Regions from separate parts of the Desulfitobacterium hafniense DCB-2 genome, predicted to be linked through region 1. Evidence: a T-box and tRNA genes for the amino acid it is inferred to sense, from the RefSeq annotation. Region 1 holds a T-box; the other holds one or more tRNA genes.

Region 1 (15,940 bases):
CCCTGTGCCGGCGATCATCGGCAGGGATATGAAGGGTATTGCCCGGGAGATTGAGGCGCGCAGCGGTTTTGCGGCCTTAGGATTTGCTACGACCGGATTTTCTTATTACAACAAAGGAATTTCGGCCGCCCACCTGCGGCTGCTCCAGCGATTCGCTGTCCCCGGAATCCCAACGGCTGCCGGACATGTGAATATTTTAGGCCTGACTCCCCTGGATTTCTCGGCCAATGATAACAGCAGAGATCTAATTCGTCTGCTGGAAGATAACGGCTTCCGGGTTAACGTAAGCTTTTGGATGGGGACGGAACTGGATCAACTGCGGCGGGCTCCCGCCGCGGAGGTCAATCTGGTGGTATCCCAGTCCGGTTGGGCGGCTGCCCAATACCTCTATAAAAATTACGGTATTCCCTATGTGGCGGCGGCTCCTTTAGGGATAAGGCACAGCAGGATGGTGCTGGAGGCTTTAGGGCAGACCATGGCGGATAAGCAAAATCGGATCATTAAGGATGCCAAGACGGGAACTGGTGCTGCTTGGCTGGCCGCCGGAGAAGATGGAGCTTGGCCGGCGGCAGGGACAGGGGCTTTGCTGATAATCGGCGATCAGGTAATGGCCAATTCTTTGCGGGCCGCTCTCCGGCAAGCCGATTGCAGGCAGGACATCACCGTGGCCAGCTTCTTTGACCTGGAACCGGAATTGGCTTTACCCGGCGATCTGCTGCTGAAAAGCGAAAAGCAGCTGATTAAGCTTTTGCGCAGCGGCGCTTATACAAGGCTTATGGCCGATCCGCTGATCCTCAGTATTCCCGCCGCAGCCGGGCTTAAGGGCCATAGCCTCCCGCACCCGGCCATATCCAGCCTGCTGCACTGGCAGGATGTGCCTCTTTTCCTCGGCGAGGAATTTGAAAAGCTCATTTTGAGCTGGAGTGACGGCAATTAAAGAATAATTTAACAAAGCAAAGGAGAAACAACATGAGTGAAGATACGAATTTGTTTATCACCAGAGGGGAGGCTTTGGAGCTGCTGTCCAGCTCCTGGAATCCGGAACAGGAAAGGGAATGGGTCTCCTTAAAAGACGCTTTAGGGCGGGTTACGGCAAAACCCCTCTACTCTCAAAATACCATGCCGGTTTACCGCATCTCCCAGTTGGATGGCATTGCCGTCCGCTCCAGTGATTTTATGAATGGCATCCCCGATACTTCAGGCTGGGTGAAAGGTGTGGACTATGTTCAGGCCGATACCGGGGATGACTTCCCCGATGAGTTCGATACGGTTATTCCCGTCGAGGATACTCATTACGACAGCGACGGCCGGCTTAGTTTGGCCAAGGGCCTTACTCTGAAAGCAGGAGACTGTGTAGGAGCGGCAGGAACAGCAGTGCGCCAGGGGGATCTGATCGCCGACGCTCAGGTCAGGCTGACTCCTTTGCACCTCAGCATGCTGGCCCTGAGCGGCATTTATCATTTGGAAGTGCTCCGGAAGCCCAGAGTCATTTATATCCCCACCGGAAGCGAATTGATTACAGCCGGAATCAGACCGGAGCGGGGTCAAACCATCGAGAGCAACAGCTTAATGGTAACCGCTTTGCTGGAGCAATGGGGAGCGGATGTGACCTGCTATCCCATTATCAAGGACAAGCCTGAGGAACTGGCGGAAGCTTTGGATAAAGCCCTGCAGGCCGCTGATCTTGTTTTGATCAACGGTGGCTCCTCCAAGGGCGCTGAGGATTTCAACACCGCTCTCCTGAGAAAAAGGGCCGATCTTTTCCGGCACGGAGTCAGGGCTATTCCCGGCCGACCGGTGGGTATGGCCATCATCGCTGGTAAACCGGTGATCAATATGCCCGGACCTACTTTTGCCACATTTTTGGCCATGGATTGGTGTGTCTCCGGTCTGGTCCATCATTATTACGGACTGCCGGCACCCCAGCGGCCGAAAGTCAAGGTCAGCTTAACCAAAGCTCTTGAGAAGCGGCCTGATTACGAATTCTATTTCAGGCTGATGGTGACCGGGAAGGACGGGGGCTATGAAGCCACTCCCCTGGGCTGGGATCGGAATCTGCCCGATTCCCTATTGAAAATGGACGCAATTTTGATCGTGCCCATCGGTGTTGCCGGGTATCAAGCAGGAGAAGAGGTTGAAGTGGAGCTCATGTGCGGGCCTGAATATCTTTGAACAACACTTCATTCAGTAATAAAGGGGAGTCAAGATTGAAGATCAGAAACAGTGAATATTTTGGTGTCAAGATCCTGCTCCTGGTAGCTTTAACAGTGGCATTGTTTTTCGGCTCCTTTCTGGTGGGACGCTATCCGATTCCCCCCCAGACGGTCATGGATATCATCCTCTCCCAATTTTTACCCATCCCCCAATACTGGGATTCTACCCTGGAAACGGTGGTTATGCAGGTACGCTTGCCCAGGATTGCCCTCGGTATTCTGGTGGGAGGGGCCCTGTCCGTTTCCGGTGCTTCTTACCAGACCCTGTTTAAGAACCCTATGGTCTCGCCGGATCTGCTGGGCGTGTCGGCGGGGGCGGGCTTCGGAGCGGCTCTGGCCATGATCAATGATGGTTCATGGTGGCAGATCCAGACCACGGCCTTTACTTTTGGCATGATCGCCGTTATAGCCGCCTATATCATCGCTTATGTCTTCGGGAGGCAGACGATTACGATCCTGATTCTGGGCGGGGTTGTGGTTTCCAGCTTGTTTCAGTCTTTGATTTCTATTATCAAGACCTTAGCCGATACGGAAAACCAATTGCCGGCCATTACCTTTTGGCTGATGGGGGGCTTGGGCAAAGGGGCCAATCAGGATGTGATGCTGATGCTGCCGGCCATGGTGCTTTCCCTGGCGCTGCTCTTCCTGTTTCGCAATCAAATCAATGCTCTGGCTGCCGGGGAGGATGAGGCGGCCACCATGGGGGTCAATGTGCCCCTGGTCAAGCTGATAGTCATCTGCAGCTCCACCCTGATGACGGTTTGCTCCGTCAGTATCTGCGGTATTATCGGCTGGGTGGGCATGGTCGTCCCCCATATTGCCCGGATGCTTACCGGTGCCAATTACTCTAAGTTGGTGGCCACATCCTTCTTTATCGGCGGGGTTTTTCTGCTCCTGATCGATAATATCATCCGCGGTGTGGAAGGGGTTGAACTCCCCCTCGGCGTACTGACAGCTTTGGTGGGTACTCCCGTCTTTGTCCTCCTGCTGTCCAGAGTGAAAAAGGGGTGGTCCTGATGCTGAGTGTTAAAAGCTTAAGTTTCCACTACCAACCGGAACGAATCATCCTCAAAGATATTTCCTTTGATCTGGACAGCCATGAGATTCTTTGCCTGCTGGGGCCCAACGGGACCGGTAAAACCACTCTGCTCAGATGCATCCTTTCCCTCAATAAAATGAAAAGCGGCCGGATTACCCTGAATGGTTTGGAGTTAAGCAAAATTTCCCCCAAAAGGCGGGCGGAGATGATGGCTTATGTCCCTCAGGCTACCACGGTGGCTTTCCCTTACGAAGCCGCGGAGATCGTACAGATGGGGCGGGTCGTCAATCTGTCCCTGGGAGCCCGGCCCTCGGCACGGGATCGGAAGCTGGCTGAAGAAGCCATGGAGAAGATGGGAATTCTGCACATGAGCAGCTATCCCTTTAATGAGATGAGCGGCGGAGAAAAGCAGATGGTGCTGATCGCCAGAGCCATTGCCCAACAGGCCAAAATTCTGGTCATGGATGAGCCTACCGCCAATCTGGATTATTATAACCAAGTAAAAATGCTCAAGGTGATCAAAGCCTTGGCTGAGCAGGGGTACGCCATCTTAATGACGTCCCATTTTCCGGATCACGCCTTTCTGGCCTGCAGCAAAGCGGTGCTCATGCGGGACGGCGTGATCATGGCCCAAGGACACCCTGATGAGGTCGTAACCACCGAGAATCTGACCAGGCTTTATTCTACCCCTGTCTGTGTAGCTGAAGCCAGATTGGATGCTATGGATACCGCTATGAAAGTGTGTATCCCGGTTATGAATAATTAAAAAACAAAACAAAAGGAGAGGTATCATGAAACTGAAAAGAAAAATTCTTGCCCTGCTTATGGCGGCTCTGCTTGCTGTGAGCCTGGCCGGCTGCGGACAAACCAGCCAGGCCCCTGCCAATCCACCGGCTGCACCAGAGGCCAGCACTCCAACTGAACGCACAGTCACCGATATGGCCGGACGCACAGTGACTCTGCCTGCTGAAGTTAAAACTGTAGGAACCTTCGGCTCCATCGGCGTTCTTAACGCCTTTGTGGAAACCCTGAGCGCAGGGGAAAGACTCGCCAACGAAGGCTCCCCATCCTTTGTCAAAAGCCCCACCTGGGAAAAATATCAGTACCAATTCACACCTCATATCAAGAATCTGAAACCTTTCCAAGGTGCGGACAACGAACTGCTGATGGAAAATATCCTGGCCGCCAAACCGGATGTTTGCCTGACCATGAGTACCGACCTGACCGAACAGCTGGAAAAGCAAGGACTCAATGTGGTTCAGCTTTCCTGGACGAAGACCGAAGATGTCAAAGAATGCATCACTCTCCTGGGCGAAGTGCTCAACCAGCAGGAAGTTGCCGCCGATTATCTGAAATACTTCGATGATATGTTGGCCAAAACGGCAGACCTGACCAAAGATATTAAGGATGCCGATAAGAAAACCGTGGTTTATGGCAACGTGAGCAAATTCTCCCAACCCCATGTGATCGCCGAATGGTGGATTGATAAAGCCGGCGGCATCAGCGTGACCAGCGAGGCTATGACGAAAGCGAATAAAGAATCCCTGACCTATACTCTGGAGGATTTGCTGAAGTGGAATCCGGATGTGATGTTCGTAGCCAGCGCCGCCGAGAAGAAAGACGTCCTGGCAGACGCCCGTTTGGGTGAGATTACCGCTGTCAAGAACGGCGCCATCTATATCGTCCCCCGCATTGCTCATGTCTGGGGCAACCGCACCACCGAACAGCCCCTGACCATTATGTGGGCTATGAACAAACTCTATCCCGAGATCGTAACGGACAGCCAGCTGGCGGAAGATATCTCCTACTTCTACAGCCACTTCTTCAAATACGATTTCAATGCTGACCAGCTTAAGGAGATTATGGGCCAATAATGATTGTGGCCGGCTGAGCAGCCGTTGCAACCCAGTAGCTCTGCGTTGACGCTGTACGTTTACGCAGAGCTACAATTCAATACAGCGGGACAATTCTACAGCGGATAATCCTATGGAAAAGAGGGAGTGACATGTATCCGAATTTAACCAGTGAGCAGGCTTTGCTCATTTTGCAAAGTGCCCGGAATCCGGATAAAGCCTATGATTTATTTGCCCAGGCGGCAGAAGTCAGAGACAAAGTTTTTGGTAAACGCTTATGGTGGTCTTCAGGCTCAGGCGGTATTTTCCCTTGCCTGGTCAAGCCCCGTTGCTCCTATTGCACTTATTATACAGAAAAGCTGTTTCCCACCGATGTTTTGCTGACAGGTCTGGAACTCATTGAAAGTTTGGGGATTCAGCAGTTCCATATCAGCGGCGGAACGGATCTGGACGAAGGGTATGACGAACAGCTGCTGGAGCTTGTGCAAGCCATTAAAACCCGTTCAGGCTTAAAGCTGGAAATCAATCTGGGACCGTCTTTTCGGCAAGAAACCGTTCTGGAGTTAAAGAAACTGGGCATCGACAGCGTTACCAGCTCCCTGGAGTGCAACACGCCGGCGATCTTTGCCAGGGCCAAGCCCGGTGATAGTCTGGAACGGCGCCGTGAATTGCTGCACCATTGTGAAGAGGCGGATATGCCCAGCCGCTCCATGATGCTCCTGGGACTGGGGGAAACCGATCAGGAGAGAATTGAGCATTTGTTCTATTTGCAGCAGTTTAAAAAACTCTATCAGCTGCGTTTATCCCGTTTTATGCCTTTTCCGGGAACTCTTTATAAGGACAGGTCCCGCTGCTCACCCTGGGATACTGCTCTGATCACGGCGATGGCCCGCCTGATTCTGCCCAATCTGGAGATCAGTTTGGCGGCAGGCAACAGCAATGATGATATACCCCTGTGGTATCTGGCGGGAGGGGGCAGCCAACTGCTCGGCGTATCCATCACCAGAAAGGAACCCCCGGCGACTCCGGATGTGGATGTCTATGCCATCGGGGAAGGAGCCTATGTGGTCGATAAGCGCCAACAGGTGGCCAGGGTCCTGGAGGGCATGAATCTGGAGGTTACTTGTGAGATGCCGGATTACCGGGCCCTTCAGTCACAATTTTAACAAAACATTTTTTACCGATTTTCAAGACATCTCCATCGGCTAAGACCCGGTCCAGATCACTGATTTTCTGCTGATTGAGCTGGACGCCCCCTTGTTGAACCAGACGTCTGAATTCCCCATTGCTGGCGGTAAAGCCACTTTGGACGAGGAGGGGAACAAGCTCAATCAGCCGGCTTCGGGCCTTGACGGGCAGCACGGGGAGCTGAGCGGGGATGGCCTTCTTGCTGAAGGCGGCCTCATAATATGCTTTGGCAGTCATGACATCCTGTTCTGTGTGATACAGCCGGGTGATGATCTCGGCCAAAGCATATTTGACATCCCGGGGATTTTTACCCTGGGCCAGCTCTACCCGGAAGGCTTCGATGCGGTCCGGGTGTTCATCAGTGGCCAGTTCAAAGTATTTCAGAATCAAGGGATCGGGGACTTCCATGACCTTTTTAAACATCACCGGGGCAGGCTCATAGACTCCGATATAGTTCCCCAGGCTCTTGCTCATTTTTTCCACGCCGTCCAGCCCTTCTAAAAGCGGCATAAACATGGCGATCTGTTGGGGCTGCCCCATGGCCTTTTGCAACGTCCTGCCCATGAGGATGTTAAAGGTCTGGTCGGTGCCGCCCAGCTCTATATCTGTTTGCAGAGCGACTGAATCATAGGCCTGCATTAAAGGGTAGAAGAACTCATGGATGCCGATGGGGACATTGCCGCTGAACCGCTTTTGGAAATCGTCCCGTTCCAGCATCCGGGCCACCGTAGTGGTGGCGGCAAGCTTGAGAACATCCTCGAAATTCAGTTTGCTGAGCCATTCACTATTATAACGGACCGTGGTTTTTTCCTTATCCAGCACCTTGAAGATCTGCTCGAAATAGGTGCGGGCATTTTCCTTAACCTGTTCATCGGAAAGGGCTGTGCGGCCCTTGGCTTTGCCGGATGGATCACCGATCTTGCCGGTAAAATCGCCGATCACGATCACCGCTTCGTGACCCAGATCCTGCAGCTGCTTAATTTTGCGCAGCACTACGGCATGGCCCAGATGAATATCCGGTGCGCTGGGATCAAGCCCCAGCTTGATGACCAGAGGGCGGCGGTTTTTATGGGATTCCGCCAGTTTGTTTTTCAGTTCCTCAGCATTGACCAGCATACTGACTCCTTTGGTAATGATCTGAAATTGTTCTGCTATTGTTTGCATAGTGACTCCTCCTTGATTAAAATAAAAACAAAAAACTCCCGTCCTTCATTGCCAGAAGGACGAGAGTATGCTCCCGTGTTACCACCTTACCTTTACGAACAATTCCCATTGCCCGCCTCTTCGAGTACGCCATGGATATGGGTATACTCTAGCACTATAACGTGTGCAGGAAACCGTCACAGCCTACTGAAAGATGTTCGGTGTGAAGCTCAAAGAGGTATTCATAACCAGCCTGCCAAGCGCCTCTCATCAGCCGGCAACTTTCTGTTTGCGGTACGGGTTATTACTTGTTCTTATCACAGCTTTTGTTTTGCTACTCCGAAATGCAGAAAGCTCTGCAAATCTTGATTGGAGATATTAAATTAGGGTCTATTGTAGTAAAGTAAGGGAGAGTTGTCAAGTGTCAACTCATGCACCAATTCAAAGGTCGGTTCGCTCAAGCGTCTGAGAAAGTTGCTCAGAAGGCAGGAGAGTGTTATGCTAGGCTGAAAAGGGTTAAACTGAAATAGGGGACCCGCTTCAGGGCGGGGGAAGTGGAATAAAGATTTTAATAGAGCGTAAAAATACTAAAGGCCAGCGTTTGCTGGCCTTTAGCGGCAGTTATTTATCGTTTGCCAAAGCTTTCAAATGTACGACGAACCATTTCTCCACCAACGGAACCGTTTTGACGGGAAGTGGCATCCGGACCTAAGGTGACGTTAAATTGGGTTGCTACCGTGTTTTTGTCTACAGGTAAATTGTACTTTGCCATGATTGATTACCTCCCAAGATGTTTAGTAGTTTAGGTTTTTTGAGGCTGAATCACTGATTCTAATTTACCCGATTTCAGGACAAATAATCAGGAAATTTATGGACTGTGAAGAGGAATGACATTGAAAAACCCGGTGGGAAGGCCTTGCATTATCATTGAAAGGATTTTGCGTATGGAGAAGCTTATTCATTTGCTTGAAGCTCATGGACCCCTGACAGGTAAAGAAATCCACGAAAAAACCGCCCTGAATCTTTTTGATCTTTGGGAGGAGTGCAATCAATGTGCTGATATTGTCACGACAGCCATTGGCACCAAGTATCTCAGGCTGGACAAACAGGTGGAAGGATTTGCCCGGCTTTCTCCTTCGATCATCAGAGAATTTTACAATTACACGGTGCTTAGTTTGCAGGAACAGTCTGAGGAAGCTCGGATCAAGGCGGAACAGCTCCATCAATCCATCATCAGGATCAGTAAAGATAAATTGGCGCTGGCCAAGGATATTATGGAAAAAATCATAGCAGCTCAGCCGGATCCGCAAGGTATTCAAGAAAAAACCTGCTTTATTATAGCAGGCGATGTGGCCTATGACATGGCTCATCTTGAACCAAGGCCTGAGTTTTCCACAGGTAAATTGGTCAATGGCTCTGATCTGGATATCGTGGTTATTTATCAAGGCTTGTCTGAAGAGATGATCAAAGAGCTGGACTCCGCCATCTATGAGTGGAAATTTTATTTACTTAAACATCCCGGTTATAAAGAGGAAATCGATTATGTGATCAAGGATCTTGCCACAGTGGAGAGGCAATTGGAATTTGTCGGATTTGAATCCATGGTGGCGGCTAAGGTTCTGGAGGAAGGGCAATTTTTGTGCGGAAACCAGGCCCTGTTTGCCGAGGTTAAAAGAAGGCTGGTCCAGGGCGGGATACCTGAGGTGTTAGAGGATCTAAAAGCCAGAGCTTCCCTGGAAAGAGAACAGGCCAGGAAACGGCTCCTGGCCTGTAGGGATTCAATTAACGATCAAGAAATGAGGCAGCTTTTTTATACCACCGATGAAAGAGAAGAGTTCTTTTGAAACTTAAAATTTTCACAACCCATACGCACATTTAATGTTTTCGGTATGTCTGTAATGAGCAGAGTTTGTTAATTGGGAAGCTGCTCCTTCATCAAGCACTACGGTGATTTCGCCGCTGTGCAGCTGGATAGCCGATGCGGTAACCTGAGAGGTCACGGGACCTTCTAAGCATTGGGCGACCATGCCGGCTTTTTTAGGGCCATTGACGATCATTAAAATATTCCTGGCTTCCAGGATGGTTCCGATGCCCATAGTGATGGCAAAATGAGGCATCTGGCTGCGCTCGATGCCGGCTTTCTTGTAGAAGGCTTCATAGTTATCATCCAGGGTCTGCTGAGTCAAGACCACAACCCGGGTTCTGGAACCGAGAGATGAACCGGGTTCATTGAAACCCCAATGACCGTCGCCGCCAAGTCCTAAAAGCTGCAGATCGATACCCCCGGCCTTTTTGATTTCGTCCTCATACCACTGGCAGAACTTTTTTGGTTCTTTGCTTAAGCCATCAGGTATGTGGATATTTTCTTTTTTGATATTAATATGTTTTAACAGCTCTTCGTGCATGAAGCGGGCATAGCTTTGATCCAGTGGATAAGGCTTCGCCAAATCCATTCCGGCTCCCAGGTATTCATCCAGATTAAAGGTCTTGACTTGGGAAAAGTCAAGGCCTTCTTCCTTATGTTTTCTGATCAGCTCCCGGTAAGTGCCGATGGGAGTGCTTCCCGTGGCCAGTCCCAGCACACAATCCGGCTTGGACCGAACATAACCGGCAATGATGTCTGCGGCATATAGACTCATATGTTCATAATTTTCTTTGATAATAATATCCATGTTTTTCTCCCAGCTCATTCTAATAATTAGGATTGAAGATACAATTAAAGATACTTATCTATTTTACTAAAAGTCTATGCAAAGATAAATACTCTTGGTATTAAAATCAATTTTAAAAAAAGGCAAAAGTCTTAGCAGATCATCAGGAAAATCATAGTTTTTATGGAAAAATTAATAGTTTCTTTATAAGTTTGCTGGGAAATTACTGTTATAATGAACCTATTGATATCTTGGTAATTTATGCAAAGAAATTATTTTATCTATCAGGAGGAGATTATGCAACCAGATGCCAGTATTGCAAACAATGTTCATGGAAGGGGTTCATTTTTGCGGAGACACCGCAAAAAACTAATCGTCGTCTTTATTTTGCTCGTCGGGGTGCTGATTGCTTCCCAGGTTTTGAGCCGGCAGGCCGGCTTGATCCCTGTAAGTGCGGCGGAAGTGGTTCAGGACGACTTCGAACAAAATGTCTTTGCCAGCGGTAAATTAGAAGTTAAAGACCTGGCTGAATTTAAGGCGGATACCAAGACCACGGTCCAGGAGATTCCGGTCAAGGCTGGAGATAAAGTAAGCAAAGGCCAGATTATCCTGGTGATGGATACCAGCAGCTTGAGTGTGGAAGCATCCCAAAAGGATCTGGAATGCAAGGAACTCCGGGTCAAAATCATCAACAGTGAATCAAACATCAGACTTTTTCAACAAGCCTATGACACGGCCCAAAAGGATTATAACAATACAAAAGTCCTGATGGAAAGCGGTGCGGCCAGCCTTAAGGAGTTGGAGCAGGCCGGGCAAAAGGTGACTGAGGCCCAGGAAAACTTAGTGGTAGAACAAGAGGCTAATTTACCTTTGCTTAAAGCTCAGCTGAAGCAAGCCGAAGTGCTCTACCAGAAAGCCCAGGAAAAATTGCAGAAAGCCACGATACATAGCCCTTATGATGGGACCGTCCTGAATTTGGCGGTCAAGGCCGGTCAGGAAGTGGAGAATGGAACCCTCCTGGCGCAAATCGGTAATCCGGCTCAGCTTTTGATTGAAACAGGGATCAATGAAGTGGACGCCGCCCTGCTTAAGGTAGGAGATCAGGTGGAAATAACCAACAGCGCCCTGCTTAAGGAACCCCTGCTTGGCAGTATTGAAACCATTGCTCCTACAGCCGAGGTGGTGGCAACCTCTCAAGGTGAGCAAACCCAAGTGAAAATCAGGATTAGTGTGCCGGCTACAGAAGGAGAATCTCCCTTAAAACCCGGTTTTAATGTTAATCTTAAAGTCATCCTCCAGCAAAAAGAGCAAGCATTGTTAGTTCCCTTGGAAGCAGTTATTGAGGGTGAAGGTCAGAAACTGGTCTATGTCGTGGGGCAGGATGGGATAGTGAGCGAAAAAGAAGTGCAGACAGGCTTAAGCAATGAGCTGTTCATGGAAATTGTCGCGGGTCTTCAAGTGGGAGAAAAGGTCATTCTGAACCCCGATGGACAAATCAAGGACGGAGTGCAGGTGATCGTTAATGCTCAAAGCAACTGACTTAGTTAAGGTCTACCATACGGAGAAAATTGCCGTTACGGCCTTGAAAGGGGTTACCTTCCATATCGCGGCCGGCAGTTTTGTGGCGATTATGGGCCCTTCAGGTTCAGGGAAATCCACATTGATGAATATTTTAGGGTGCCTGGACACGCCCACCGCCGGGCAGTATATCCTGGATGGACTGGATGTTTCCCATATGGAGGAGCAAGATCTGGCCAAGGTCCGCAACCTTAAAATCGGCTTTGTCTTCCAGACCTTTAATCTCTTGCCGAGAATATCCTGCTTGCGCAATGTTGAGCTGCCGATGATCTATGCCGGAATTGCGGAAAAGGAAAGAAAAGAGAAAGCTTACAATGCCCTGGAAAAAGTGGGGCTGCTGAAGTGGGCGGCTCATCGCCCCACAGAAATATCGGGGGGGCAGAGACAGCGGGTAGCCATTGCCCGGGCTTTGGTCAATAATCCGGCCATCATCATGGCCGATGAACCCACCGGCAATCTCGACACCCGCTCGGGAGAAGAAGTGATGGCGATCTTTCAGGAGCTTCATCAGCAAGGGGCTACCATCGTCCTGGTCACCCATGAACCGGAAATCGCCCGGCATACCCAGAGAATCCTTAAATTCCGGGATGGTCTGCTCAGGGAAGATGAAGGGGTGCAAGAGCCGGTTCAGGCCAGAGACATTCTGGCCGGACTCCCTGCTGAGGAGGAGCCGGTATGAATTTAAAAGAATGCATTCAGGTTGCTTTCGAAGGGATCAGAGCCAACAAAATGCGCTCGGCCCTGACCATGCTCGGCATTATTATCGGGGTAGCGGCCGTCATTACCGTAGTGGCCATCGGGCAGGTGGGCCAGGCGGCGATTATGTCTTCTCTGGAGAAGATGGGCACCAATTTGTTTTGTGTCTATCCCCGCAGTGATGAACAATCTTCTCTTACCGAAGCTGATATGATGACCGTTCAGGATTTAGAGGTCATCCGCAATGTAGCCACCGATATTCAATACATTTCCCCGGCTGATTCATGGTCTTTTTCTGCCCAATATGAAAGAAAGAGCAAACAGGTCTATGCTTATGGGGTTTGGCCTGAGTACAAGCAGATCAGAAATATTCAGCTGGAAAAAGGCCGGTTCCTGTCCGAAGAAGATGAAAAGGGAGGCCGGAGGGTAGCGGTCATCGACAGCAAGCTGGCAGAAGACCTGTTCGGCCGGGGAGAAGCTCTGAAAAAGCAAATCACGATCTTTGGCGCCTCCTATACGGTCATTGGCATAACCCAGCGGGATGACAGTTTCCTGATGGGCGGGCCGAATCAGCGTTCATCCCTGTATATTCCCTACTCCGCTTTGCGGACCATGGTTAATATCGATTATGTTCCTTATGTGGAAGGCAGTGCCGTGAGCAAGGATAAAACCGACAGCGCTATGAACCAGGCCAAAAAGATCCTGAACAGCCGTCATCATGCGGAGGATCGGTATTATGCCTATAGCCTGCAGCAGGATGTGGAACAGATTGACACCATTATGACCATCTTGCAGCTGGTAATCGGCTCTGTCGCTGCGATCTCCCTCTTGGTAGGGGGGATCGGGGTCATGAATATCATGCTGGTCTCAGTGACTGAGCGGACAAGGGAGATCGGCATCCGCAAGGCTTTAGGAGCCAGATATAAGGATATTATGATCCAATTTCTCATTGAGGCAGTGGTCATCTGTTCCATAGGCGGGGCCATCGGTGCTTTGCTTGGCATCGGCGGCGGTGTCCTGGCCGCGGGCTTGGCGAAGATTCCGCCGGCCATCTCCCCCCTCACGATTGTGATTGCTTTTGGCTTTTCCACGACCATCGGGCTTTTCTTCGGCCTTTACCCGGCCCGCAAAGCCGCTAAGATGAGTCCTGTTGAAGCTTTGCGTTATGAGTAATGTGTTAATGCAGATATAGAATAAGCAGTAAAATCCCCTGCGGAGATTAAACCGGCAGGGGATTTCTCACTATGTAAAAAGTAAAAAACTTGCACACTATACTTTCTAAGCATAAGGGCAGCTAGGCAGCCGCTTTCCCCAGCGGCTCAGCTACAGCCGGGCTTTCTTTAATAATAAAAGGGGAATGATTAAGAAAGAATAGAATGGAGGGGGTTGAGCATAATGGCTGTTGATATTAATAAGAAGATGATTACGGTGCAGGGCATAAACATACAATGCTTTGATGCCGGAAATGGCGTGGCAACGATTGTCCTGTTACATGGCGCCGGAGTGGATTCAGCCATGATGTCCTGGGCTGAGGTTATACGGCTCTTGGGAGAAAACTATAGGGTGATTGCTCCCGATTTGCCCGGTTATGGCGGCAGCGACTCCATTGACGGTGAATACACCCTTGAGTTCTACACTGAAACAGTGAAAGGGATTATCGAAGCATTCCAATGCCCGCCGGTGGTGCTGGTGGGGCTTTCCCTGGGCGGTGGCATTAGTTTGAATATGGCCCTTAATTATCCCGGGCTGATCCGATTATTGGTGCCTGTCGACGCCTGGGGGCTGTTTCCCAAGCTTCCCTATCACCGTTTGACTCATTGGTACACCCGCTCGAAATTAAACGACAATTTATACCAATGGACCGGCAAGTACCCCGCTATTGTTCGTTGGTCCCTGGCCTACAACTTATTCGGAGATAAGTCAAAGGTCACCGAGGCTTTGGTGGAAGAGGTCCGGGATGGGATGCTGGAGCCTGAGGCCGGGAAACCCTTTATCTCCTTTCAAAGAAGCGAAATCACCAGGACCGGTTTGCACACGGATTTGTATAGCCGCCTCGGGGAAATAGCCATGCCAACCCTTCTGATCCATGGCAGCAAGGATAAGGCGGTGCCCCTCAAAGACGCTTTGGCGGCCAGCAAGCTGATCCCCAATTGCCAACTGCATATTATGGAAGGCTGCCGGCACTGGCCCCAGAAAGAGCGCCCCGAGGAGTTTGCCAGAGTAGTGGGGGATTTCATCGCCGGACAAAACCTGTGAACAACTGTTTGTATGACAAATAGTGTTGTGGTACACTTTGAGAAGGACTTAAAGAAGCATAGAAAGGTGAGCACCACATGACCGATCGTTTTTTAGTTCAAAATCTCTTTGGTATTGAAGGTTTGAACATTGCCTGGTATGGGGCAATTATTGCCTTCGGCATTATCCTGGGAGTATGGTTAGCCAGTCGGGAAGCAGAGCGGCAGGGATTAAAAGGGGATATGATCTTCGATTTTTTAATCATCGTTCTGCCCTTGGCAATCATCGGGGCCAGGGCTTATTATGTCATCTTTGAATGGGCCAACTACGCCGATGATCCCATGCGCATCTTTGCCATCCGCGAAGGCGGCTTGGCTATTTACGGCGGTGTGATCGGCGGCTTTATCGGGGCGTTGATCTTTGCCAAAAGAAATGGCTTTCCTTTGTTTAGGCTGATCGATATGGTGGTGCCCAGTTTAATTTTAGGACAAGCCATTGGCCGTTGGGGGAATTTTATGAACCAGGAGGCTTTCGGCAACCTGGTCACCAATCCTAACCTGCAGTTTTTTCCCTATGCTGTGTTGATCGACCGGTTAGGGGAATGGCACCAAGCCACTTTTTTCTATGAAAGCATGTGGAATCTGGCTGTTTTTGCTGTGCTCATCTATTTTCGCAAGAGAACGAAATTTACCGGGCAGCTGTTGGCCACCTATTTCATCGGGTATGGGCTGGGACGGTTTTGGATTGAAGGGCTGCGCACGGACAGTCTTTACCTGATTCCCGGGTTGCGGGTATCCCAAGCTTTATCCTTAATCCTGATTACTGTGGGCATTCTGATGTTCGTTTTCCGCAAAAGATTGTTTAAAGAGCATTTGGACTATGAAGGGAAATATCTGATGGACAGCAATGGATAATTCTTGTTGATAAACTCTTCGACATTCATTATAATCATCTTTGTGAATTTATTTGAAATGGGAGGTCTTAACATGGGAAAAGCCTTGATTATTGGGGCCGGCGGTGTGGCCAATGTGGTCGCCCACAAATGCTGTCAAGTTCCTGAGGTGTTTGAGGAAATTTGCATTGCGAGCCGGACGCTGAAAAAATGCGAGGATATTCGAGATAAATTAACCGGCAGCCGGACTAAAGTCAGGGTCGCTCAGGTTGATGCCGATCAGACAGAAGAAGTCATCCAACTCATTAAGGAGTTTCAACCGGAGCTGGTGATCAACGTGGCCCTTCCTTATCAGGACCTGACCATTATGGAGGCCTGTCTGGCCACCGGCGTTCATTATGTGGACACTGCCAACTATGAACCCCCCAATGTGCCGAAATTTGAATACAAAT
Region 2 (15,940 bases), 1.2 Mb from region 1:
GGACTTTGATGATGAGAATCTGCAGATGGCTCAGAAAGGTTTGGAGCGTCTGCAGACCAGCATCCGCCTGGCCGATGAAGCACTGGGCCGCCAGGGACAAAACTCCGCAGATGCCGCCTCCGGGCAAAAGCTAAGGGCAGCAGCAGAAGAAGCCCGCCGGGAATTCGCAGAGGCTATGGATGACGACTTTAACTCCGCCCTGGCTTATGCCAGCCTCTTTGAGTTGGGGAAAGCCATTAACGCTCATGTGCAAGCTTATCCCTACAGCTCGGAAGGTCTGTTAAAAGCCAGAGCTACCCTTTGGGAGCTGGCTGATGTCCTGGGCTTTGATCTGGCTAAGCCTGCCAACCAAGCTGAAGCCGGCAACCAAAAACTGGATCAAGTCATGGAGCTCCTCCTGGAAGTAAGAGCCATTGCCCGGAAAAAGAAAGACTGGGAAATGTCCGACCTGATCCGGGACCGGCTGAAAGATCTGGGAATTGTTCTGGAAGATACTCCTCAAGGGGCGCGTTGGACCCTGAAATAGAAAGGAGGGAAGGGCATTCTGCCCGCTCCCATGCCAAGATCCTGGCAGGAAATGAATGCCCTTACCCTGGCCTATCTGGGAGATGTGGTCTATGAGCTTTGGGTCAGGACCCATCTTCTCAATAATGGCTATGAAAAGGTTAATGAACTTCACCGCCTGGCTACCCAATATGTCCGGGCGGGGACCCAAGCCAAGCTTCTTCACCATATTCTCCCTCATCTCGATGAACAGGAGCTCTCGGTGGTTCACCGGGGCAGAAATGCTAAAGGGGGCCACCCTAAAAGCACCGATGTCGTAACATACCGCTATGCCACCGGCTTTGAAGCGCTGGTAGGCTATTGGCAGCTAACCGGCAGGACAGAGCGTATGCTGTGGGCCTTTGAGCAGGTGGACCAATTTGTTGGGGAAGAGGATGAAGGAAAAGGCAAGGGAGAAACAGCCAAGGAAGAAGAATCCATCACTGATGCATTGAGCCCGGCGGAGCAGTCGGAGATAGACTGCTGAAGTCGGGGGAGGAATATAGGGGGAGAGAGAAGTGAATGTTGAACTGATTCAATACACACCGGATCCGGAAAAAGTCATTGCTGCCGCTGCTCGTTTGTGCTATTCGCCTGATCCGGTTCCGGAGCTCATGGAAAAGTTGGATGAGGAAAAGGTAGCCAATCTTGTCCAGAAGCTTCGCGCCATGGGTCATCTTTCGACCTTTGAACACATTAGCTTTCAATTCTCCATCGATGGGGTATCCCGTGCGTTATCCCATCAATTGGTTCGCCATCGGATCGCCAGCTATTCTCAACGATCACAGCGGTATGTAAAAGAAGAGGGGTTTGACTTCGTCACCCCCCCGACCATACGCCGTAATCCCCAAACCCAGGAACGCTTCGAGAATATTATGGCCACTCTGCAGGAGGAATACCAAGCTCTGTTGGCGATGGTTCCCGCAGAGGATGCCCGTTATATCCTTCCCAATGCCTGCACCACCTCGTTGATGGCTACCTTTAATGCCCGCTCTTTGCTGAATTTCTTCGAACATCGAACCTGCATGCGCGCCCAGTGGGAAATTCGCATCCTGGCCGAAAAAATGCTGGAGCTGGTCCGGGAAGTTGCCCCTAATGTTTTTGGTCAAGCCGGGCCTACCTGTGTCACTCAAGGGGTTTGTCACGAAGGGGCCATGAGCTGCGGACGGATCAAGGCACTGAAGAAGGAAGCGGAAAGGATGACCCTAATCTATGACCGATGAAATCGTCTATGGACGCAACGCTGTTTGGGAACTTCTCCAATCGGGCAAACCCGTCAATAAGCTCCTCCTGCAAGGGGAAGGCACGGCCGGCCGCTTCCAGGACATAGTCAGCCATGCCCGGGCTCAGAAGATTCCCTTTCAATTTGTGGATAAAGCAGCTCTGGATCGTTTAACTGAAAAAGCCAAGCATCAAGGAATCCTGGCCTACGTCGCCCCCCGGGAATATGCCGAAGTGGACGATATCCTCGCTCTGGCCGGAGAAAAAGGGGAAGATCCTTTTATCCTTGTTCTGGACGAAGTGGAAGATCCCCATAATCTGGGTGCCCTCATTCGGACCGCCGATGCTGCGGGAGTCCACGGGGTAATTATCCCCAAGCGGCGCAGTGTATCTCTGACCGCCACAGTAGCGAAGACCTCAGCCGGTGCCGTAGAGCATGTCCTGGTAGCCCGGGTAGGGAATCTGGTTCAGACCCTGAAGGACCTCCAAAAGGCAGGATGCTGGGTCTCAGGAGCTGAAGCGGAGGGAACGGAAGTCTACCGGTCCGACCTCACAGGGGCGCGGGTCATCGTCATCGGAAGCGAAGGGAAGGGATTGAGCCGGCTGGTCAAGGAGACCTGTGATGAGATCGTCAGTCTGCCTATGAAGGGACGGATCAATTCATTAAACGCCAGTGTGGCGGGTTCCATTCTTATGTACGAGGTTCTTCGTCAGCGGGGCAGCAGGAATTAGGTTATAAAGGATAACCCCATAATGGATTTGTATTGCAAAAATCTTGTAAATCAACCTAAACTATGGGATAATTGGAGCCAATCATGGAAAGGGCCGGGGCCAAAAGCCCAAACCCGGCTTGTAGAGTGCATGAGACGACATAACCTCTAAAACTTCGCCTTGACGCTTCCGTTTTTTTCAAGGTATAATGAGTATGTTCTTGAGGACAAGAGCGATAATCCATTACAACATCTTCATCACCATGATACGGGAGGGATCGCTTTGACACTTAACGCCCAACTTGAAGCGTTGGAAGAGTGCGACACGAATGAAGTCATAGTGGATGAAGAAGTGGTAGAGCTGGCCAAAAACGGTGATGCCGAAGCACAGGAATACTTAATTAATAAGTACAAGAACTTTGTCAGAGCAAAAGCAAGATCATACTTCCTGATCGGAGCAGATCGTGAAGATATTATCCAAGAGGGTATGATTGGACTCTACAAAGCGATTCGAGATTTCCGTGGTGATAAGCTCTCCTCGTTCCGAGCCTTTGCTGAGCTGTGTATTACAAGGCAGATTATTACCGCCATTAAGACGGCTACCCGGCAAAAGCATATTCCTTTGAATTCCTACGTGTCCTTAAATAAACCTATCTATGACGAAGATTCGGATAGAACCTTATTGGATGTGATTTCCGGCACCAGAATAACCGACCCGGAGGAATTGATCATCAGTCAGGAAGAGTTCGACGATATCGAAGAAAAGATGGGTGAGATCTTGAGTTCCTTGGAGTGGAAAGTCCTGATGGCTTACCTTGAAGGAAAATCCTATCAAGAGATTGCTGTAGACCTACATAGACATGTGAAATCCATTGATAATGCTCTCCAAAGAGTAAAAAGGAAGCTTGAGCGTTACTTAGAACGTCGTGATGGATAAGCTTGAAGTCAGGAGTCCGGATTTATGTGCATTTTGGAGAACAAGCTATGCTCTGCTATGAGAGGATCATGTGCCGGCTTGATGGAGTCGGTTTTTCATTTTCGAGTTCAACTCAATCACTTACTGTAGATTTCTTTTAGAAAAAGGGTGTATTTTTTTAGCTTTTGGTATATAATGAATGAGTGACTTGGGTAGGTGGCCGAGTGGTTAAAGGCGGCAGACTGTAAATCTGTTCCGAAAGGTACGGTGGTTCGAATCCATTCCTGCCCACCACTAAACATCGCGGGATGGAGCAGCGGTAGCTCGTCGGGCTCATAACCCGAAGGTCGTCGGTTCAAATCCGGCTCCCGCAACCAAAGACGAAAATCCGCATGGCTAAAGCTCTGCGGTTTTTTTATATTGAATTATATTGCATACTAAATTTTTCAAATTCTTGACATGCTAAATTACATATGATAATGTATTATGAGCATGGATTGAATGCGGATTTTTAGTTGTGCCCAGGGAGGTGTTCGTGAATGCGTGTTGGCATTACTTTAGCTTGTACCGAGTGCAAAAACCGGAATTATGCTTCCATAAAAAATAAGAAAAATAACCCGGATCGTTTGGAAGTTAAAAAGTATTGTAAGTTTTGCAAGTCCCACACAGCTCACAAAGAAACCAAGTAATTTATAGCTGGGCGTTGGGCGAATTGTCTTTATGTCTTGGCCCAAAAGTCTGTACGCCGGGCTGCGTTGTCAATGATGGTGGCTCAGAGTCTTGTAAGGATGTGATTGGATGGGCGCAGTTAAGAAGCAAACGAATGCTCCTGCAAAAGAAAAGTCCACAGAGTACTTTAAAGGAGTATGGAGTGAACTTAAAAAAGTACACTGGCCGGACCGCAAACAGCTTTTGACTTATACAGGAGTGGTTCTCGTCGCTGTGGCTATTGTAGCTGTTATGCTGTGGGTTGTAGACAGCGGATTAAGTATCTTAATGACCAAGATTCTCGGATAGGTACTCAAACAGGTTGCCCCTGAAAGTAAGGCAAGTTAGTTTGGGGCCTTGTATTGGAGGTTCCTGTTCGAAATATGACTAAGAACTGGTATGTTATTCACACTTATTCCGGCTATGAGAATAAGGTGAAGACCAATCTTGAAAAGCGCGTAGAATCCATGAACATGGAGGATAAAATCTTTCGTGTTCTTGTTCCCATGGAAGATGAGATTGAAATCAAAAATGGGAAGAAGAAGATCGCCAAGCGTAAAGTTTTCCCGGGCTATGTTCTGGTGGAAATGGATATGACGGACGATTCATGGTATGTGGTGCGCAATACTCCGGGTGTGACAGGCTTTGTCGGCACCGGGGCCAAGCCCATTCCCTTGCTGGATCATGAAGTACAAGCTATTCTAAAGCAAATGGGTGTGGAAGAAGTCCGTACACGTGTGGATTATACCGTGGGTCAAAACGTACGTGTAATATCAGGTCCTTTTAAGGATTTCATCGCTTCTGTTCGGGAAATCCTTGAAGATAAAGGGAAGCTGCGGGTATCTGTGTCCATGTTTGGACGGGAGACTCCGGTGGAACTTGATTTTGCTCAGGTCGAGAAAGTCGACTAGTGTCCTTCTCACTGGGCAGGAAATTACCCTATTAAGGAGGTGTAACTATGGCAAAGAAAGTCGTTGGTTTGGTTAAATTAGCGATCAACGCAGGTAAAGCAAATCCGGCACCTCCGGTTGGTCCAGCTCTTGGTCAGCACGGGGTCAACATTATGGCCTTCTGCAAAGAATACAACGAGCGTACAAAGGATCAAGCGGGATTAATTATTCCGGTTGAAATTACCGTTTATGAGGACCGTTCCTTTACCTTTATTACCAAAACTCCGCCAGCATCTATTTTGTTGAAGAAAGCTGCGAACATTAATTCAGGTTCTTCAGAGCCTAACCGTAAAAAGGTGGCTCAGGTGAGCAAAACTAAAGTTCGTGAGATCGCTGAAACCAAGATGAAAGACCTCAATGCAGCAAGCGTTGAAGCGGCTATGAGTATGGTTGAAGGTACTGCGCGCAGTATGGGAATCACCATCGTCGAAGGTTAATGATTTTTGTGGGAGGGCTCGTCCCGAAGAACCACTAGGAGGTTAAAGAATGGCCAAAGTAGGTAAAAACTATCAAGAAGCAGTTAAAGCTTTTGACCGTGCTGCTCTTCATGAGCCTATGGAAGCTTTAGCAGTCGTTAAGAAGATCGCTAAAGCAAAGTTTGACGAAACTGTTGAAGTAGCATTCAAGCTCGGTATCGATACCCGTCATGCGGACCAACAAATCCGTGGAGCCCTTGTGCTTCCTCACGGAACCGGTAAAACCCGCAGTGTGTTAGTCTTCGCTAAAGGCGATAAAGCTAAAGAAGCTGAGGCTGCCGGTGCAGATTTTGTTGGTGCTGAAGACATGATTGCGAAAATCGAGCAGGGTTGGTTTGGTTTCGATGTGGTTGTTGCTACACCGGATATGATGGGTATGGTCGGTAAACTGGGTCGTGTGCTCGGTCCTAAAGGACTTATGCCAAACCCCAAGACCGGTACCGTTACCTTTGATGTAGCCAAAGCTGTCAAAGAGATCAAAGCCGGTAAGATTGAATATCGTGCTGACAAAGCCGGTATCATTCATGCCCCTATCGGCAAAGTTTCCTTCAGCGAAGAACAACTCTATCAGAACTATAAGGTTCTGGTTGAGACCTTGGTTAAAGCGAAGCCGGCTGCCGCTAAGGGTCAGTATATCCGCAGCGTCACAGTGTCCTCTACTATGGGACCTGGAGTACGGATTAACCCGGTCAAAGCCAATTAATTGGATTCCAAAAAGTGTCTGGAATATTTCTTGACAGGTTTGCATAGATAAGCTATACTCTACTAGAATTGAATAGCCTTCCACTGTAGACAGCAGGTGCTCTTAGAGCTTAATATCCCTGCCGAGGTTGGAAAGATAGCCTTAAGTTATATTGGGCCTTCTTAACCTCTGCAGTCAAAGCGGGGGTTTTTCTATTAGTGTGGGTATTTCGGAAGGAGGTGGACTTAAGTGCCAAATATCGAAGAAAAAGCACAAGTGGTTGCGGAGATTAAGGAGCGGTTCCAAAACTCCACAGGGGTCGTACTGGCTGATTATCGCGGCCTGACCGTTGCTCAAGTAACTCAACTGCGTGCCCAACTGCGTCAAGCCGGTGTCGAATACCATGTATTGAAAAACACCATGGTTCGCCGGGCGGCTCATGAAGTCGGTATCGAAGGTTTGGATGGATATCTGGAAGGACCTACAGCCGTTGCTTTCAGTGCTGATCCAGTGGCTGGAGCTAAAGTATTAGCTGATTTTGCTAAGACCTCGAAGACCTTTGCTATCAAAGCAGGCGTGGTCGAAGGAAAAGTCGTTGACGAAGCGGGAGTTAAAGCCCTTGCGGAACTTCCTTCTCGCGAAGTTCTCCTTGCTCAAGTCCTGCGAGGAATGCAAGCACCCCTCGTCGGCATGGCCAATGTACTTCAAGGACCAATCCGCAAAATGGGTTATGCCTTGGAAGAAGTGCGTAAGCTTAAAGAAGCTCAGGCGTAAGCAGGATTTAAAACGCTGCGCTGAGGATGGGAACTACGATGTTCGGGTTATGATGGGGGGCCTGGCCCTCAAAGCATCGTAACTGAATTATAATGATTTCCGTAAATGGATTCCAAAACAAAAATTAATTTTAAGTGATATTAGGGAGGAAAATTTCAATGTCTAAAACTGCTGAAATTCTCGAAGCCGTAAAAGGCTTAACCGTTCTCGAGCTTGCTGAGCTCGTCAAAGCTTTCGAAGAAGAATTTGGTGTTAGTGCTGCTGCTCCTGTAGCTGTAGCTGCTGCTCCTGGCGCTGCTGCTGCTCCTGTTGCTGAAGAGCAAACCGAATTCGATGTTGTTCTTATGAATGCTGGTGCCGGAAAAATCAACGTCATCAAAGTTGTTCGCGAAATCACCGGTCTTGGCCTGAAAGAAGCTAAAGAACTGGTTGACGGCGCTCCAAAGCCTGTTAAAGAAAAAGTCAGCAAAGATGATGCCGAAGCTATCAAAGCTAAGCTCGTTGAAGCTGGTGCAACTGTCGAAGTTAAGTAAGTTTAGCCTATAATAGTGCTTAAAGAAGGCGCCCTTCTCCACCCATAAAGGTGAGAGGAGGGCGCCTTCTTTGGTTTAATCCATTCTCTTGAGAAGACTGTGATACAGAGTTTGTATGGATTTTCCAGGCTCAAGTCCCAATTCGGCCTGGAAAAGCTTTCGTACAGTATGATAGTGGGTAATAAAAGCGGTCCGGTCCTTTTGGGTAAAATAGCAGGTTAAGAGCATTTCATGTACAGTTTCATCTAAAGGGCAGCGTTCTAAAATACTGCGCAGAATCTTCTCTGCTCTGACCCAATCACCTTGAGTCATATAGAAGTTTACGACGGAAGACGCCAGCTTATAAAATTTCTGCCCATACTCGGCTTTTAGAGCCAAAGACCACAGATAGCCGTTTTCCTCCAAGTAATCTCCGGTATAGAGAGAAAGGGCATGTTCGCATCTCGCAATGGTGCTTTGATTTACAGGGACGGAGGAAGCGATATGGGCATCAAACTCGACCTTATCAATGGCTGCTTGGGGAAGGCTCAGCCAATAGCAGCCGTTGCTGAAACTTAAATCGAAAGGGATATTGGCCGCAGTCAACACTTTTTTTAGTTTATATACGGTAGTATGGAGCTGAATATCCACCTTTTCGCTATGGTATTCCGGCCAGAGAGCTTCGCAGATTCGCCACTTGGGAACTTCCTTTTCCAGATTCTGCACCAGATAGGCAAAAAGTTCTTCGGCCTTGGATGTCCGCCATTTAACTGGCTTTTTGCTGGCGGGGCCGTACACTGAAAATTTTCCGAAATAATGAATATTGGCTCCCAAAGGAGATTCCGGGGCAGAATCCTTGGCTAACCCTTTTCTTTTGATAAGGCGTCTGACGGCTCTCTCCACATCTTCCGGGAGGAGGGGCTTTAATAAATAGTCTAAAGCATTGACCCGGAAGGCATGCAGAGCATAGTGATCATAGGCGGTCACAAAGATGATTTCCACATCGCTGTCCATAGCCAGGATATGATTGGCCAGCTCCAGGCCACTTGTGTCAGGTATTTCAATATCCAGGAAAGCAACATCCGGTTTGGTTAGCCTTAGGCTGGATAAAGCGTCTGCCGCCCTGAGAAAAGTGCCGACAACCCTGATTTGACCGGTTTTTTCCAGAAGCATCTGCAGAATCTGGGTCGCCGGTTCTTCATTATCTACAATAATGGCTCTTAGCATCGATGCAGCTCCTTTCTATAAGACTTTAGTTATGAGTGGCGGTTTAGGATATTTGTCAATCAGGTTTTGGCCGGGATGCGGAAAGAAACGGTTGTCCCGTGGTCTTCCACGCTGAAGATAGTTAAAGTGGTCCCATAGAAGCGCAGCAACCTGCGGCTGATATTGGTCAAACCAACTCCCCGGGTTTCGGATTTTGCATGGATCAAATCCTTCAGGACGGAAGCGGGGATACCGACACCGTTATCTATGACTTCTACCTGAATGCAGTCTTCAGAGTGTGTCAGAGACAAAGAGACCTTTCCGCCCTGGCTTCTCTTCAGCAAGCCATGCCGGATTGAATTTTCAACGATGGGCTGGATCATGAGGGGAAGAATGGAGAAATTTAACACAGAGGGCTCAACGGCGTACTCCACTTCAAGCTGACTGCCGAACCTGGCTTCTTCAATAGCTACATAGGCTTTGACCAGTCTAAGTTCCTTTTCGACGGTAACCAGGGAAGCTGTGCTGGAGAAATCAAAGCTGCTCCTTAAAAAAACCCCCAATTCGGCAAGCAGCTCCCCTGCCTTGCCGGGATTGGTATAACAAAAAGAGTAGATGGTATTCAGAGCATTGAATAGAAAATGAGGTCTGATTTGGGCCTGCAGAAAAGCGGTTTCTTTTTTCAGCAGCAGATCCATAGAATTTTTCAACTGGACAAGGGTGCTGACGCGGCACTTAAGCTCCCTGACTTCAAAGGGTTTTTCGATAAAATCGTTGGCACCCGCTCGAAAACCCGCCTCCATATCCTCCGGTAAGGCCTTGGCAGTAAGGAGCAGGATCGGCAGTTCGAGGGGGGAATAGGTTTCCCTGATTTTTCGGCAAACTTCATAGCCGCTGATACCCGGCATCATAACATCAAGAATGCAGAGATCGTAGTGAAAGGCTCCTTTAAGGAGATGCAGCGCCGCTTCTCCGTTGATCGCCACGGTCACATTGTATTGATTGAGGGTCAGGATATTCATCAGGGCTTTTAGATTGGAGAACTCATCATCAACGACAAGAATAGAGAATTCTCCTCCCACATGAACTGTCTGGGGAAGAGCTTCAGTGGCTAAGGATTCAGACCCGTCGTATCCCACATAGTCCCCCGGCAATGATCTCTGGGGTTTATTGTCTTTGGCAAGAGGTATTGAGAAGGTGAAGGAGGTTCCCTGACCAGGCTCGGAACGGGCAACGATCTGTCCCCCATGCAGTTCAATCAGCTGTTGGGTTATGGTCAGCCCCAACCCTATTCCTCTTTGGTTGGCCGATTGTTCCCCCAGCTGTTCATAGGGGGCAAAAATGTCTTTGAGCTTGTCGGCGGGGATGCCGATGCCTGTATCGCTGACCTGGATCCATAGAAACCCTCCATCCTGCCGGCAGCTGAGAGAAATGCTCCCCAGCTCTGTGTATTTAAGGCTATTATCCAGCAAATTGGAGAAGATCTGCTTTAACCGGTTCTCATCCGCCCAAATCAAGTGCTGATTGGGCGGTATTTTATTTTCCAGGGTGATGGGTCTTCCTTTGATCAAATAACGGAAAATATCCACCGTCGATTCGGCAACCTGGTGCACGTCCAGACAAACAATATGCAATTGAATGTCCATGACCTTTAACTTAGAATAATCCAGAATATCATAAACCAGGGTGGAGAGCCGTTTGCCGATGCTGGTGATCAAGCGGATATCTTCGGCCTGGGCCCGGCTTAAGCTGCCTCCCGCGCCATCCAGAAGGGACTGGGAAATATTGATGATGCCATTTAAGGGCGTTTTCAGCTCATGGGAGGTCTTGGCCAGGAAATCATCTTTCAATTTATCTAAAACCACCAGCCGGTCACTGAGTTTTTCAATGGTTTTGAAGGAGTTCTCATATTTTTCGGACATGTACAAGGCTAAAGACAAAACAAAAATCGGCTGAAAAACGGGAAGGAACAGATTGGATTCCCAGAGCAGAATAAAATTAGCGAGGATGGTCAGCAAGTGAATCAGGGAGCTCACTACAGCGGAAAAAAGATAATAACGGCCCTCGCTGCCACCCTTGGTGTTCTTGGCGAGAAGGGCAATAAGTAAAAAAAGTACATAAATCTGACCGACCAAAGCAACCGTATAGATATATCCCCATAAGTAAAAATCGGTGAACCAGTCCAGCAAGATAAAAAATAGGGTTATACCATCGATAATCAGGTTAGCCCGGCGGGAAGAACCGCCTTCTTGAGCGTGATAGAGAAATTTGATCAGGGCATAAAGACATAAAGTATAGGAAATGATCAGAATTTTTAAGGAGGTATTATACGATAAAGCAGGGAGTGCATAATTTAGTAGTGCTTCCGAACGAACAGAAGCCTGGAGTGATGAAACCAAGCAATAAAGGGCAAAAAACAGGATCTCGGCGCTCTTTTTTCTTTGCAGGCCTAAACCGAAGAAGTAAAGGGCCAGAAAAGACATTCCGGATATGAGGGATATATCAAGGAAAGAGTCATACATCCGCAGGGCGGCAATGGATTTTTGATCGCCAAAGTGAATTTCATAAAGGATGCCGCTGTTGACATAAGAAAAGTCAGCCGCCTGAACAAGGATTTCTACCTCGCCGTCATCTGTTTGGAAGTAGCCGGTATCTGCATAATATTTATGGACGGTGGTTTCAGGTGAGTTTCCAGGGCTGCCGCATTCCAGAATAAGCTGATCATCGGCAAATATTCTGGCGGAGGCGGATATGCAGGTGATTTTAATCCCGAAGTTTCCTCCCTCGGCAGGAAGCAGGATTCTCAGACGATAGGTGGCGCTTCCCTGAGGGGGTAAATGCTCCCCTTCTATTTGATAAGAACCCCAACTGGCGGGAACATTTTGAATGGTTTTGCCTGAGGGTTCCTGGTTTTTAAAGTCTTCGGGAGTCAGAAGCTGCCCGAAATAAAACTCCCATTCACCGCTCAATTTTACAGTTTTGTCGCGCACTCCGTTATAATCCCTTAGATCCAGGGTGCCTTTTACGGCTTTGGGGATATCGGACAGGGAGAGGCGGAAGAGCGGTACAGCAAGACTGGCAGCCATGATCAGCAACATGATGACGAAAAAGGACTTTTGCATGTTGGTATTGTTCATAATAGAGAATCCTTCCGAGTTAGTAGCCTTTTCTCTTATTCTATATAAAGCGGGAAGATTTTTATAGTCATTTTTACGACAATTTTAAATGTTTTACTTTTAAGGAATTGTTCAGAAAATGTTCAGACTCCTTTGTTAAAATAATAATTAATTTTTAAATTATTTAAATTAAAATGATTAGTTCGCATCAAAGGAGAGGCGTTTATGAAAATCCACAGTTTGTCAGGGAAGATATCGGTGTTAATGGCGGGATGTGTGGCGGTTTTTACTATAGCGGTTTACTTTATCATTTCCTTAACAGTGGAAAGTGTTATTAACCAAAATATTGAGGATGAGGTAAGGGCCAAGGCCCTTGTTTTAAGCGAAGAACTCCAGAATAGGCAGCAAAGAGCTTTAAATGCCACGGAATTATTGACAGGATCCCCTGGGCTGCTCGAGGCGATTCGAACCGGGAACCGCCAAGGGGCGCTGGCCATCGGTCAACAGGCGTTAAAAACATTGGAGCTTGATTTTTTGGTGGTTACCGACCAAGAAGGAAAGGTATTTGTGCGGACTCATGAGCCGGAAAAATACGGGGACAGTATTATTGACCAGGTCAATATTCAGAAGGCCCTGCAAGGGGAGGCCTCTGTCGGCATTGAAGAAGGGACGTCGATAAACTATTCAATCCGGGCCGGTGCGCCCCTGCAGGATGAGGAAGGCCGTATTTACGGTGCCGTATCCCTGGGATATGCTCTTTCAGAAAATGACTATGTGGATGCGCAAAAGAAAATCTTCAATTGTGATGTGACAGTATTTTTAGGCGATGAGAGAATTGCGACGACGATTATGAGCAAAAACGGCACTCGTCTCGTCGGCACCAAAATGGAAGATCAAAGGATTATCGATACCGTTTTGAAGCAAGGAAAAGCTTATTATGGCTCAACGACTATTAACGGTTCAAAGTATTTTGTCGGTTATACACCCCTTGCTGATGTTACAGGAAAAGTCAGCGGGATGCTTTTTCTTGGACAAAGCTATAATATGGCCGCGATGCTGAGCCAAAAGCTGATCATGAATCAGGCGGTTTTTATGGCCGTTTTAGGAGTCTTTATGGGTTTTTGCGTGGTATTTATGTTTCGGATTATGATCCTCCGCAAGATTAAGGCCATCACTGCCATGCTCAAAGACATCGCTGAGGGAGAAGGGGACCTGACCAAACGGGTGGCGGTTTCAGCTCAAGATGAAATCGGGGAGATGTCCGATTACTTTAATTTATTCATAGAAAATATCCATGAAGTGGTTAAGGGAATCATTGCGGAAACGAATAAGGTCAATACGGCGATCCTTGCCTCCCATCGAAATATAGGGGTTCTCACGGGTGAGTTGGAAAACGCGGCGGCAACCGTGCAGGAATTGTCGGCCGGGATGGAGGAAACGGCCTCCTCTACGGAAGAAATAACCGCAACCTCCACTGAAATTGCCAGTGCGGTGGAAGTCGTAGCCATAAAAGCTCAGGAAGGAGCCTTATCCGCTCATGAAATCAGCTCGAAAGCGGTCTCCTTAAAGGACAATGCTTTCGAACTGCAGGCCGAGGCGGATCAGACTCGTTCAGCTATCAAGCAAACGATGGATGCCGCCTTGGCAAAAACCACGGAAGTGGCCAAAATTAAAAGTTTATCCGAGGTTATTTTGCAGATAGCTGTGCAAACCAACCTATTGGCTTTAAATGCGGCTATTGAATCAGCTAGGGCCGGCGAAGCCGGGAAGGGTTTTTCGGTGGTTTCGGAAGAGATACGAAAATTAGCGGAAAACTCCCAGAATACGGTGAAAGAAATTCAAGATACCTTAGGAGTTATTTTTGAAGTGGTGGAGAACCTGGCGGATACCTCCAGGCAGATGCTGGTATACATTGACACCAAAGTGGTTGAAAACTATAAGGAATCCGTCCTGGTGGGGGAAAACTATGATCATGACGCCCAAACCATTGATGGGTGGGCTGGAGAACTAAGCGCCACTTCCCAGGAGCTGCTTGCTTCAATTAAAACGGTAGCGGACGGAATTGCCGAGATAGCTAGAGCCACGGAATCCGGGTCCGAAAGAACGGCTCATGTCGCCGCTCAAGTGGCCATGCTCAAAGATAAGGCTAACGAAATCAAAACGGAGACGGATAGCGTTAAAGACAGTGCGGATAATCTGCAGGCTTTAGTAAGGAAATTTAAAATATAAATTCAAGGGATAATCTGCTGCTGGCTTGAGTGGGAGGCGGATAAGCTCAGGTCGGCAAGGGGGTGCGGATAATGGACGCTTTTCTGGCGAGACAGCCTATTTTTGACAGAGGCCTGAAAATCTACGGCTATGAACTTTTGTACAGACAGAGCCGTGATAATTTTTTCTCCGGCATTGACGACGACCAGGCCACCGCCGAATTAATTTACAACACCTTTCTTGTCATGGGACTCCAGGATTTGACTGATGGCAGCAATGCCTTTATCAATTTCTCAAAAAAGCTGATTGACAGTGATATTCCTTTCTTGCTGCCCAAGGAAAATATTGTGGTGGAAATTCTGGAACGGGACCAAGTCACTCCGGCTACGGTAGAGGCCTGCAAAAAGATGAAGGCTATGGGCTATAAGCTGGCTCTCGATGATTTTGTAGCCGATCAAAACAATCTGCCTTTAATCGAAATGGCTGATATTATTAAGATAGAATTTCCGGCTGTCAGTAAAAATGAACAATCCAGCCTGATGAAACGCTGCGGTAAAAATGTAAAGTTTTTAGCCGAGAAGATTGAAACCAGGGAAGAGTTCAGACAAGCGGCGGCTATGGGCTATGACCTGTTTCAGGGGTACTTTTTCAGTAAGCCCGCCATAATCCAGTCCAAAGAGGTGGTAACCCTTAACGTCAACCTTTTTAGTGTTCTTGAAGAGCTGAATTCAGCGGAGCCCAGTTATGGAGTTATGGCCAATATTATAAAAAGTGATTTAGGGCTTTCCTATAAACTATTGAAGTTGGCTAATTCGGTGTATATGGGTTCAAAAAATAAGATTCAGTCCATTCCTCACGCGTTATCCTTTATCGGGATTAAAGAAATGCATCAATGGATTGCCCTGATGCTGTTAAAGGATATGCAGAATGTTGAAAATGCCGAATTGATTAAGCAGTCCCTGATCCGAGGAAAATTCATGGAACTCCTTGCCTCAGAACTTTACCCTCAGAGTGAAAGTTCCGGTTTTTTCTTCACAGGGATCTTCTCTGCCATTGATGTATTGCTCAACAGTCCGATGGAACAGGTGTTAAAGGGGCTTCCCCTATCCATACAGGTTAAACAGGCCTTGCTGGGGGCCGAAAATGAGCAACGGCAACTGTTGAATTTTGTGACGGCTTGGGAAAAAGGTCACTGGGAAAAAGCTGCGGATCGGTATACCATGTCGCGAAAGTTTATGGAGCTGTATTTTGAAGCCTTGAAATGGACACAAAAACTGAATTACTGATGGGCTTTCCGGAAAACAAACAGGGGCTGTTCCTTAAAAGGAGCAGCCCCTTTATATGATCAGGGGCATTCCCTCCAGAAAAATTTCCTTATAAGTCCTCCCGATTATTGTTTTGGAGACAAATTTGGTATAATCTACTTGGTGGCAAGGGGTTCCCGGAAAATAATTTTCCGGGAAGGACATAAAACTGCAAAAAAAGAAATATTTCTCCTTGACAATAGTAGATAATCTTGGTATCCTTAGTAATTGTTACTGTACATAAAATGGACGAATTATCCAGACTATTCCAAACAGTAACTTAGGATGCCGATAGAACTTTCGATCGGATCGTACTAAAGGTGACGATGGGGAGATTGTCATTTGATTAATTTGATCACGCAAGAGGGATCTCCATAAACGACGAAGCGAGGTTTTGCATATGAGGCCTTGCTTTTGGCTGTTTATGTCATAATACTATCCTCGGGGCGAGGACATCACACTTGAGGGGTGAAGCGTACATGTTCTATCCTGTTAAGGTAGGGACGCGGGAACGCTGGAGTTATTCCAGAATTCGAGAAGTTCTCGACATGCCAAATCTAATCGAAATTCAGCAAAACTCTTATCAGTGGTTTCTTGATGAAGGGTTAAGGGAA

What was found. A T-box is a leader RNA that pairs with one kind of tRNA and senses whether it is charged. The one in region 1 lies ahead of tyrS (tyrosine--tRNA ligase), so its partner is inferred to be a tRNA-Tyr.
Region 2: it has a tRNA-Tyr gene. The T-box ahead of tyrS (tyrosine--tRNA ligase) is inferred to sense a tRNA for this amino acid. The anticodon was not compared.

What each region holds. Positions count from the first base shown of each region.
Region 1 is NC_011830.1:1,643,953-1,659,892, forward strand. It holds gene DHAF_RS07685 (nitrogenase component 1) at 1-937, shown strand, start outside; gene DHAF_RS07690 (molybdopterin molybdotransferase MoeA) at 970-2,172, shown strand; gene DHAF_RS07695 (FecCD family ABC transporter permease) at 2,169-3,230, shown strand; gene DHAF_RS07700 (ABC transporter ATP-binding protein) at 3,230-4,018, shown strand; gene DHAF_RS07705 (ABC transporter substrate-binding protein) at 4,044-5,126, shown strand; gene DHAF_RS07710 (radical SAM protein) at 5,258-6,271, shown strand; gene tyrS (tyrosine--tRNA ligase) at 6,225-7,457, opposite strand; T-box leader at 7,510-7,766, opposite strand; gene DHAF_RS07720 (small, acid-soluble spore protein, alpha/beta type) at 8,062-8,208, opposite strand; gene DHAF_RS07725 (hypothetical protein) at 8,381-9,280, shown strand; gene nagB (glucosamine-6-phosphate deaminase) at 9,293-10,108, opposite strand; gene DHAF_RS07735 (efflux RND transporter periplasmic adaptor subunit) at 10,385-11,626, shown strand; gene DHAF_RS07740 (ABC transporter ATP-binding protein) at 11,610-12,344, shown strand; gene DHAF_RS07745 (ABC transporter permease) at 12,341-13,534, shown strand; gene DHAF_RS07750 (alpha/beta fold hydrolase) at 13,757-14,617, shown strand; gene lgt (prolipoprotein diacylglyceryl transferase) at 14,695-15,510, shown strand; gene DHAF_RS07760 (saccharopine dehydrogenase family protein) at 15,583-15,940, shown strand, end outside.
Region 2 is NC_011830.1:441,373-457,312, forward strand. It holds gene cysS (cysteine--tRNA ligase) at 1-526, shown strand, start outside; gene DHAF_RS02075 (Mini-ribonuclease 3) at 557-1,030, shown strand; gene thyX (FAD-dependent thymidylate synthase) at 1,062-1,766, shown strand; gene rlmB (23S rRNA (guanosine(2251)-2'-O)-methyltransferase RlmB) at 1,756-2,496, shown strand; gene sigH (RNA polymerase sporulation sigma factor SigH) at 2,758-3,411, shown strand; tRNA gene DHAF_RS02095 (tRNA-Tyr) at 3,601-3,684, shown strand; tRNA gene DHAF_RS02100 (tRNA-Met) at 3,693-3,767, shown strand; gene rpmG (50S ribosomal protein L33) at 3,930-4,079, shown strand; gene secE (preprotein translocase subunit SecE) at 4,189-4,407, shown strand; gene nusG (transcription termination/antitermination protein NusG) at 4,482-5,009, shown strand; gene rplK (50S ribosomal protein L11) at 5,057-5,485, shown strand; gene rplA (50S ribosomal protein L1) at 5,535-6,227, shown strand; ribosomal protein L10 leader region at 6,293-6,428, shown strand; gene rplJ (50S ribosomal protein L10) at 6,456-6,980, shown strand; gene rplL (50S ribosomal protein L7/L12) at 7,139-7,513, shown strand; gene DHAF_RS02140 (response regulator) at 7,589-8,719, opposite strand; gene DHAF_RS02145 (ATP-binding protein) at 8,779-11,835, opposite strand; gene DHAF_RS02150 (methyl-accepting chemotaxis protein) at 12,040-14,043, shown strand; gene DHAF_RS02155 (EAL and HDOD domain-containing protein) at 14,115-15,308, shown strand; gene rpoB (DNA-directed RNA polymerase subunit beta) at 15,806-15,940, shown strand, end outside.